2 regions of the Viridibacillus sp. NPDC096237 genome follow, and region 2 is predicted to be linked to the other one. Evidence: riboswitches for the same ligand, from Rfam matches in the RefSeq annotation. Region 2 holds a riboswitch; the other holds the start of a gene.
What was found. Region 2 has a riboswitch for S-adenosylmethionine ahead of ACQKMD_RS15260 (bifunctional homocysteine S-methyltransferase/methylenetetrahydrofolate reductase). Riboswitches for the same ligand answer to the same signal wherever they lie in the genome.
Positions count from the first base shown of each region.

Region 1: another riboswitch for S-adenosylmethionine. It lies ahead of metA (homoserine O-acetyltransferase MetA); the one in region 2 lies ahead of ACQKMD_RS15260 (bifunctional homocysteine S-methyltransferase/methylenetetrahydrofolate reductase).

Region 1 is NZ_JBNNTI010000050.1:20,643-24,961, reverse strand. It holds gene ACQKMD_RS19145 (alpha/beta hydrolase) at 97-738, opposite strand; gene metA (homoserine O-acetyltransferase MetA) at 989-1,897, opposite strand; SAM riboswitch class I at 1,995-2,102, opposite strand; gene galE (UDP-glucose 4-epimerase GalE) at 2,280-3,335, opposite strand; gene ACQKMD_RS19130 (glycosyltransferase family 4 protein) at 3,654-4,319, opposite strand, start outside.
Region 2 is NZ_JBNNTI010000029.1:31,533-35,851, reverse strand. It holds gene ACQKMD_RS15270 (protoporphyrinogen oxidase) at 1-260, shown strand, start outside; gene ACQKMD_RS15265 (sortase domain-containing protein) at 853-1,056, shown strand; SAM riboswitch class I at 1,222-1,328, shown strand; gene ACQKMD_RS15260 (bifunctional homocysteine S-methyltransferase/methylenetetrahydrofolate reductase) at 1,402-3,261, shown strand; gene metH (methionine synthase) at 3,242-4,319, shown strand, end outside.

The sequences.
Region 1 (4,319 bases), on a different contig from region 2:
ATTTTGAGTATTTTTAAAATTAAAGTTATTTTAATGCAACGCTAGTGAATTATTATAGAAATAAAAAAAGCCATGAGCGACGCTCATGGCTTTTAGTTAAGAGATTTGTTCTTTTAAGAAAGTAACTAAATCCAAATGATTGGCTGGTGTAACACCGTGTCCGTCTGGATAACTCTTAAAAGTGACAGCTGCACCTAGTGACTCAAAGAATTCCTTACTTTCAACGCCCCACTGATGTGGTAGAACATAGTCATATTCCCCGTGTGAGATAAAAATCGGCAGATGTTCTACTGATTGTTTATGATATTCGTTTTTCACGAAATCAGGAACATAACCGCTTAAAGCGACAACAGCTGTTAATTTGTTACCTAAAACAAATGCTAATGATTGTGCTAAAATTGCTCCTTGGCTAAAGCCCATTAATACAATTTTTTCTAAATCAATATTATAAATAAACGATGCTTCTTCTATAAATTCTCGAATAAAATGAGCGACTTTATCAAATACTGGACGTTCTGGTGCTCCTATGTCCTGAATCGTAAAGAAGGCATAACCAGGTTTATGTGTAATAGGACCACGTAAACTAAAGATATGACAATTATCTTCGAAATCTGCTACTAAGCCAGGTAAGTCTTGCTCATTACTTCCCATTCCATGTAATAAAAAAATGGCTGGGTATTTTTTAGTTGAATCCATATTTTTTGGTTCTGTATGAATAAATGTAAAAGGTGAGTTCATTTATTGTCTTCCTTTCGAGATAAATTACATTTATCATAGCATAAAGTATGCTTTGAAAGTGCATACCTTAAGATTTTAAAAGAAAATGGTCTTTACATACAAAAGAAGATGGGGTTATCTAATAAATCCGATTTCGACTCATTGTCGCTCCATTTTAAAAACCAAGAATGTTGATTTAACAGCATTCTTGGTTTTTTATTTACTTCATTTTGGATGATTTAGCCCTTTTGAGACAGCCCCATCTATTTTATTATTCCCACTCAAATGGTGTTTCCTGATAAACATAATAGTTCAGCCAGTTAGAGAACAATAAATGCGTATGGGAACGCCAAGTATTTATTGGCAGCTTTGTAGGGTCATCATTAGGGAAATAGTTTTTTGGAACCTCTATATCCAAACCTTTTGCAACGTCACGTGAATATTCATCTGCCAATGTATGAGCATCGTATTCTAAATGCCCAGTAATCATGATGTGTTTTTCATCTTCTGACATCACAATAAATACTCCAGCATCATCAGAAGCTGACAGTAGTTTTAGCTTTGGATGGGATTCAACTTTTTCGATAGATATAGAAGTATTTCGTGAATGTGGTGCAGTAAAAATATCATTAAAGCCACGAACAAGCTTCACAGTTGGATCTGTGATTGTATGATCATAAATACCTGAGCATTTCTTAGCAAGAGGGAATTTACCAATATCATAGTGATGATAAAGTGCAGCTTGGGCACCCCAACAAATATGTAATACAGATGTAACATTTGTTTTTGTCCAATCCATAATACTAACGATTTCTTCCCAAAAATCAACATCTTGAAATTCCATTAGTTCAATTGGTGCACCCGTTATAATCATGCCGTCAAAGCGACGGTGTTTAACATGTTCAAAAGTCGTATAAAATGATTCTAAATGCGTTTCACTAACATTTTTTGAAACATACGTCGCTGTATTTAAAAATGTTACATTTACTTGTAGAGGTGTATTACCTAATAGACGTAACAATTGAAGCTCTGTCTTCTCTTTTTCTGGCATTAAATTCAAAATCAATATATTTAAAGGACGAATATTTTGGCTTTTTGAACGCTCCTCTTCCATTATGAAGATTTTTTCCTCTTTTAGTAATTCCGTTGCCGGAAGGTTTTTCGGAATATTAATTGGCATAGCGACTTCTCTTCCTTTCCCTCATGTCTGTTATGTATTCTCATATTAAAAGCCCTCATTCTATGGATAAGAATGAGGGCTAACTTAATACGCTCGTTTCTTATCTTCCAAGACAAATGTCTTGTAGGACTTAGCACCTTTCTGATTGAATCAGAGGTTGCTGAAGCTTCACAGGGCCTTATCCCTCGGCTTCTCTTGATAAGAATATTTATTTACCTTAATCCTACCATCAAATTGTCAGATAAGCAAATATTTCTGCCAATTTAATGATAGGAAATAAGCCCTTATAGATTTCCTATAGGGCTTAGCAGTAAATATTTTAAATCCTATTATTTAAGTATGTTTAATATAGCATAGACGATATTCTATTTTTATACAACAACTACAAGTCAGTTAAGTATACCAACTGACCTTCTCTTATATTCCCGACTTTATAACCATTTGGATTATTTCTTTGCCATCTCCATGCATCTCGACACATATCTTCTAACGTTTTTTCTGCAGCCCAATTCAGTTGTTGCTTTGCTTTTGTAGCATCAGCATAGCTAATTGCAACATCACCTTTACGCCGATCGCTTATTAGATATGGTATTGGTATACCTGATACATATTCGAATGTTTTTACAACTTGTAAAACGCTATACCCCTCACCAGTTCCTAGATTAAATACTCTCCAACCATACTTTTCTTTTAAACTTTCCAATGCCTTTACATGACCCTTTGCCAAGTCTACTACATGAATATAATCACGTATCCCCGTTCCATCAAGCGTCGAATAATCATTTCCGTAAATATCCAAAAAAGGTAATTTACCTGTTGCAACTTGGGTAATATATGGCATCAAATTATTTGGAATTGTGAAAGGATCTTCTCCTATCATGCCACTTTCATGTGCTCCAATTGGATTAAAATATCGTAATAAAACGATTGAAAAAGAATGATTAGATTGTGCAAATTCATATAAGAATTTTTCTACAGCTAACTTTGTTGTACCGTAGGGGTTTTCTGTTTTTAAAGTTGCGGTTTCAGGGATTGGACATTGTTCAGGAGTGCCATAAACAGTTGCTGATGAACTGAAAACTAGTTGATGTACTTTGTACTTATTCATCAGACTGACTAGTTGGATCGTGCATACTAAATTTTGCAGGTAGTATTTGATTGGGTCGTTGAGGGATTCTAAAACTGATTTGGAACCAGCTAAATGGATGACACTATCAATTGAATAATTTTGAAATACCTTTTCAAATTCTTCTTGGTTGCAAATATCTATGGGAAGAAATATTATTTTTTTCTTTGTAATGGCTTCTAAACGATTGATTACTTCCATATCGCTATTTGAAAAATTATCTACAATAATAATTTCATGACCAGTTTGTATTAACTCAATACAAATATGTGAGCCTATGTACCCTGCTCCACCAGTTACTAAAATGTTCAATAGTTCTCTCCATTTCTTATTTTCTTTGAATTACTATTAATTTTATTCCTTCTTGAACGAGACGTTACTTGGATAATCCCCTCCTTTATTGCAAACATTTTGACACTTGTCTCATTAAGGAACTGGAAATTGATTATGTTTTTGGAGTATGAATATGCCTTTAAATCATGTTCGAGAAACTGTATGATTTTCGTCTATATTTTTTTGAAGATCTAATGCAATATCCAGATATATTTACATTACTATTAAATTATCTATATTAAAGAATTAACATTTTCCGCTTATCTGACATTATTTTTATGAATTTTTTATACAAGCTTAGTGATGATTAAGTATTTGTAGATCAATTTTCTCTTTCTTTTCATTATGAGCTTGTAAATATTGACTTACCGTCTTGTCATACATAGAGTGAAACGAAAAATTCTCTTCAAAATAGCGATGAGCTAAATAACCTAGCCTTAACCGTAAGGAATGATTTTCTAGAAGTTGATTCAAACAGCCTTTAATTGATTCTAAATCATGATTTACCACATATCCGGTTTCATCATCAATGATGAGCTCTGGTACTCCCCCTACATTCGAAGCAATAATAGGTAACTGAGCCCTCATCGCCTCCAAAATAGATATAGGTAAGCCTTCAAAATCTGATAGTAGTACAAAAAGATCTGCCTGTTGTAATTGTTCTTCGATATCATCTCTAGATCCTAGAAATTTAACTCGATCGGCAATATGATGTTGTAGCGATAACGCTTTTGCAGCTTCCATCTGACTTCCATCACCTATGAATACTAGTTGCCATTCTTTCTCCGTCATTGTGGATAGTACCTCAATCAATAAATCTTGACGTTTAGGTTGCTCAAATCTTGCTACCATAATGATTTTTGGAACTCTATTTTGAGAAAGGTTTTGTCTACTATTACTACTATGGATACCATTATGAATCGTCGTCATATTGTTTTTTTTCACGACCTTTTTTTCTGTGGC
Region 2 (4,319 bases):
CTAAAATCGCATTAGAGGATATTGCAAAAAGCTTAAAAATAGAAGCAGAGCCCACTGTTGTAGATGTGACAAAGTGGAATGATTTAATGCCAGTTTACCATCTTGGACATGCAAAAACAGTAGAAGCTTTATCAACTAAAATGGCTTCTTCATATGAAAATATAGTACTTGCAGGTTGCTCTTATTACGGTGTAGGTATTGGCTCTTGTATTAAAAATGGAAAAGAAACCGCAGAATCGATACTAAATAAAATACAGTAAAGAATGATCATTAGATTGGAAAGAGCTATTAGAAATAACAATTTCTTTAGCTCTTTCTTTTTGCACAAATTTTTAGTTTAAACAAATTGGAAAACTACTTGAAAGTGCTAAATGAATTGTTACTATAAAATGAATGAGTAAAAAAAGGGAAGTTTGATTATAGGTATTCTATTTTTGGTAATCGGGTTGGTTAGTATTTATTTTCTATAGACCAATCATGGGTTATTTCATCTCGCAAAAGCAACGATCGAACAACAAGACATAGAGATGGCTATAATAAACCTAGATACGTATTTATTTTGAGTAAGTAGCTGATTTAAATGTCAAAGATGTTGTCAAGGTACAATTCAATCAAAGGAAACTTAATGCAATTGGAGCTAGTAGTATACATCATGTGAATATGCGATTGCCCCATTTTATATGTGTCGAATACAAACGTAGCAGTTGGTGCAGGCACGATGAGCCAAATCAAAAGATGGGGAAAGCTAACTATGCGCTAGCTGGACATAATATGAATAATGGGAAGGCACTCTTTAGTCCTCTTACAAATGCAGAAGAAGGTATGGAAGTTTATTTGACTGACTTTTAAAAAATCTATGAATATAAAATTGAAAAAATACATATTGTACAACCGGAGCAAATTGATGTGATTGATGAAAATGAAAAAATGATAACTCTTGTTACATGTAATTATGATGGCTCTAAACGCATGATCATTCAAGGTAAACTGGTTGAAACAAAGGGTTATGATAAAGCAGAAGGTAATGAAGTTTTTTCAAATAAACAGCAACGATAGAAAGGTCAATCTTTTAATACGAAGTCTTCAAAAGTCCTCTTTTTTTGTTTTGTAGTAAAAATATACATATAATACTGAGTTTTGCTGCAATTGCGAAAATCCACTTGACGATATTCATCTCAGGGGTTATGATTCTTTTAATTATTCTAACAATTAAATAAATATTTCTTATCAAGAGAAGCTGAGGGACTGGCCCTTTGAAGCTTCAGCAACCAGCCATTTGGTCAGGTGCTAACTCCAGCGGATTTACTGATTGTCCGAAAAGATAAGAAGGAGCGAACTTCGTAATCGTCAAGCCTTCTTATTCATAAGAAGGCTTTTTTATATAGAAAGGAAGGGATTTTAATGGGATTACTTGAAAAACTACAAACACAAGTGTTAACGGCTGACGGTGCGATGGGCACTCTATTATATTCTTACGGAATCGATTATTGTTATGAGGAATTGAATATCACTAAACCTGAAGTGATTGAAAATATTCACCAACAATATATTAAAGCTGGTGCTGACATTATTCAGACTAATACATATACAGCGAATGCCATTAAATTAGAACGTTATGGTTTAGAGAGTTCAGTAAGAGAGTTTAATGAATCGGCAATCGCAATTGCAAAACGTGCTGCGGCACCAGGAGGACAATTCGTCTTAGGGACAATTGGCGGTATTCGCGGTATTCGTAAAAGTGAAGCGACACTAGATGAGATTATAGTTGCACTTGATGAGCAGGCTGGGCATCTACTGTCGGGTAATCCAGACGGTTTATTACTTGAGACGTACTATGATTTTGAAGAGCTTTCATCCGTAGTGAAGCATTTGCGCAAAGTAACAGATATACCAATCATCTCGCAAGTATCCATGCACGAGCCAGGAATTTTACAAAACGGCTTACTACTAAATGATGCACTACACCAATTAGAAGCTTTGGGTGCAGATATTATTGGAGTAAACTGCCGTTTAGGCCCCCACCATACAATCCAAGCGTTTGAAGATGTTGAATTACCATCAAAGGCATTCTTATCTGCGTATCCAAATGCAAGTCTACTAGATGTAGAAGATGGCAAAATTGTTTATGAATCAGAGGCTGATTATTTTGGTCGTGCAGGTGTTTTACTACGTGACCAAGGTGTTCGCTTAATCGGTGGGTGCTGTGGTACAACACCGAAGCATATTGAAGCGGTTAAAAAACGTATTGCGGACCTACCACCAATTGAAAATAAAATTGTAAAAAAGAAAAAAGTGGTTGAGATTAAAGAGGCGATACCAGATCATCATGAGCCACTCCATGAAAAGGCGAAAAAGGAACGTACAATTATCGTAGAGCTTGATACACCTCGCCATCTTGATACTGCCGCCTTTATAGAAGGTGCGCAAATACTTAATGCAACAGGAGTTGATGCTGTCACTATGGCTGATAATTCGTTAGCATCTCCTCGTATTAGCAACATGGCAATGGGCTCTATTTTGAAAATGCAAAATAATATTCGTTCCCTCGCCCATATTACTTGTCGTGATCGCAATCTAATTGGCTTACAATCACATTTAATGGGCCTAGATGCATTGGGCATTAATGAGATTCTTGCAGTTACTGGAGACCCTACAAAAGTAGGTGATTTCCCAGGTGCAACTAGTGTTTATGATGTTTCAAGCTTAGAGTTACTTCAGTTAATTAAACAATTGAATGAAGGGATATCATTTTCTGGTAAACCTCTTCGCAAAAAGGCTAATTTTTCTATTGCAGCTGCATTTAATCCTAACGTTCGAGTACTTGACAGAGCTGTAAAACGATTAGAAAAGAAAATTGAGTGCGGAGCAGATTATTTCATCACACAACCTGTATATACAAAAGAAAAAATAATAGAAATCTATGAAGCTACGAAACATTTAGAAACCCCTATCTTCTTAGGGATTATGCCATTAACCGGTATCCGAAATTCGGAGTTTTTACATCATGAAGTACCAGGTATTAAGCTCTCTGAGGAAGTACTTGAGAGAATGCGTGCAACAGGTGACGATAAAAACCTTGCAACTGCAGAAGGTATTGCGATTGCTAAGGAATTAATCGATACAGCTGCAGAGTTATTCAACGGCATTTATATTATTACACCATTCACTCGTTACGACATGTCGGTGGAATTGATTCACTATATTCAAGAGCTAGACAAACGGAAAGTAGGAGATCACAACTATGCTAAAACAACCAATTAAAGAACGACTCCAACAACATATTCTTATTTTAGACGGTGCGATGGGAACTATGCTCCAAAACGCTAATTTAACACCTGATGACTTTGGTGGAGATGAATATGATGGCTGTAATGAATATTTGAATATTACAAGACCTGACGTGATTGAAAATGTACACCGTGCTTATTTAGAGGCCGGTTCAGATATTATTAGTACAAATACATTTGGTGGAACACCCGTTGTATTAAATGAATATGCACTTGGTGATCAAGCATATGAAATCAACTTATTAGCAGTACAGATTGCTAAAAAAGTAGCAGATGAATTATCAACCCCTGAATGGCCACGCTATGTTGCTGGTGCAATGGGACCGACGACTAAAACCCTTTCAGTGACTGGTGGTATTACATTTGATGAGCTATTGTATGACTTTTATGTGCAAGCAAAGGCATTAATCGAAGGTGGAGCGGACTTATTATTACTTGAAACAAGTCAAGATATGCTGAATGTTAAGGCGGGTACTTTAGGTATTAAACAAGCATTTGAAGAACTAGATAAGGAACTTCCAGTGATGATTTCAGGGACAATCGAACCGATGGGAACAACTCTGGCAGGGCAAAGTATTGAGGCGTTTTATATTTCAATTGAACATATCAATCCTTTATCAGTTGGATTGAACTGTGCTACAGGACCTGAATTTATGACGGATCACTTACGTTCGCTTTCAGAATTAGCGACAAGCTATGTTAGTTGTTATCCGAATGCTGGTTTACCAGATGAAGAGGGGCATTATCACGAAACTCCGGAATCACTGTCTAAAAAGCTTGAAGGTTTTGCAGATAAAGGTTGGTTAAATATTGTTGGGGGTTGTTGTGGTACGACACCAAATCATATTAAAGCAATTCGTAAAGTGGTGGAAAATAAGCAGCCTCGCCAAATGCCCGAAACGGAACATGGGCATGTAGTCGCAGGAATTGAACCGCTTGTTTATGATGATTCAATGCGCCCGTTGTTTGTAGGAGAACGTACAAATGTTATTGGTTCACGCAAATTTAAGCGTCTAATTATAGAAGGTAAAT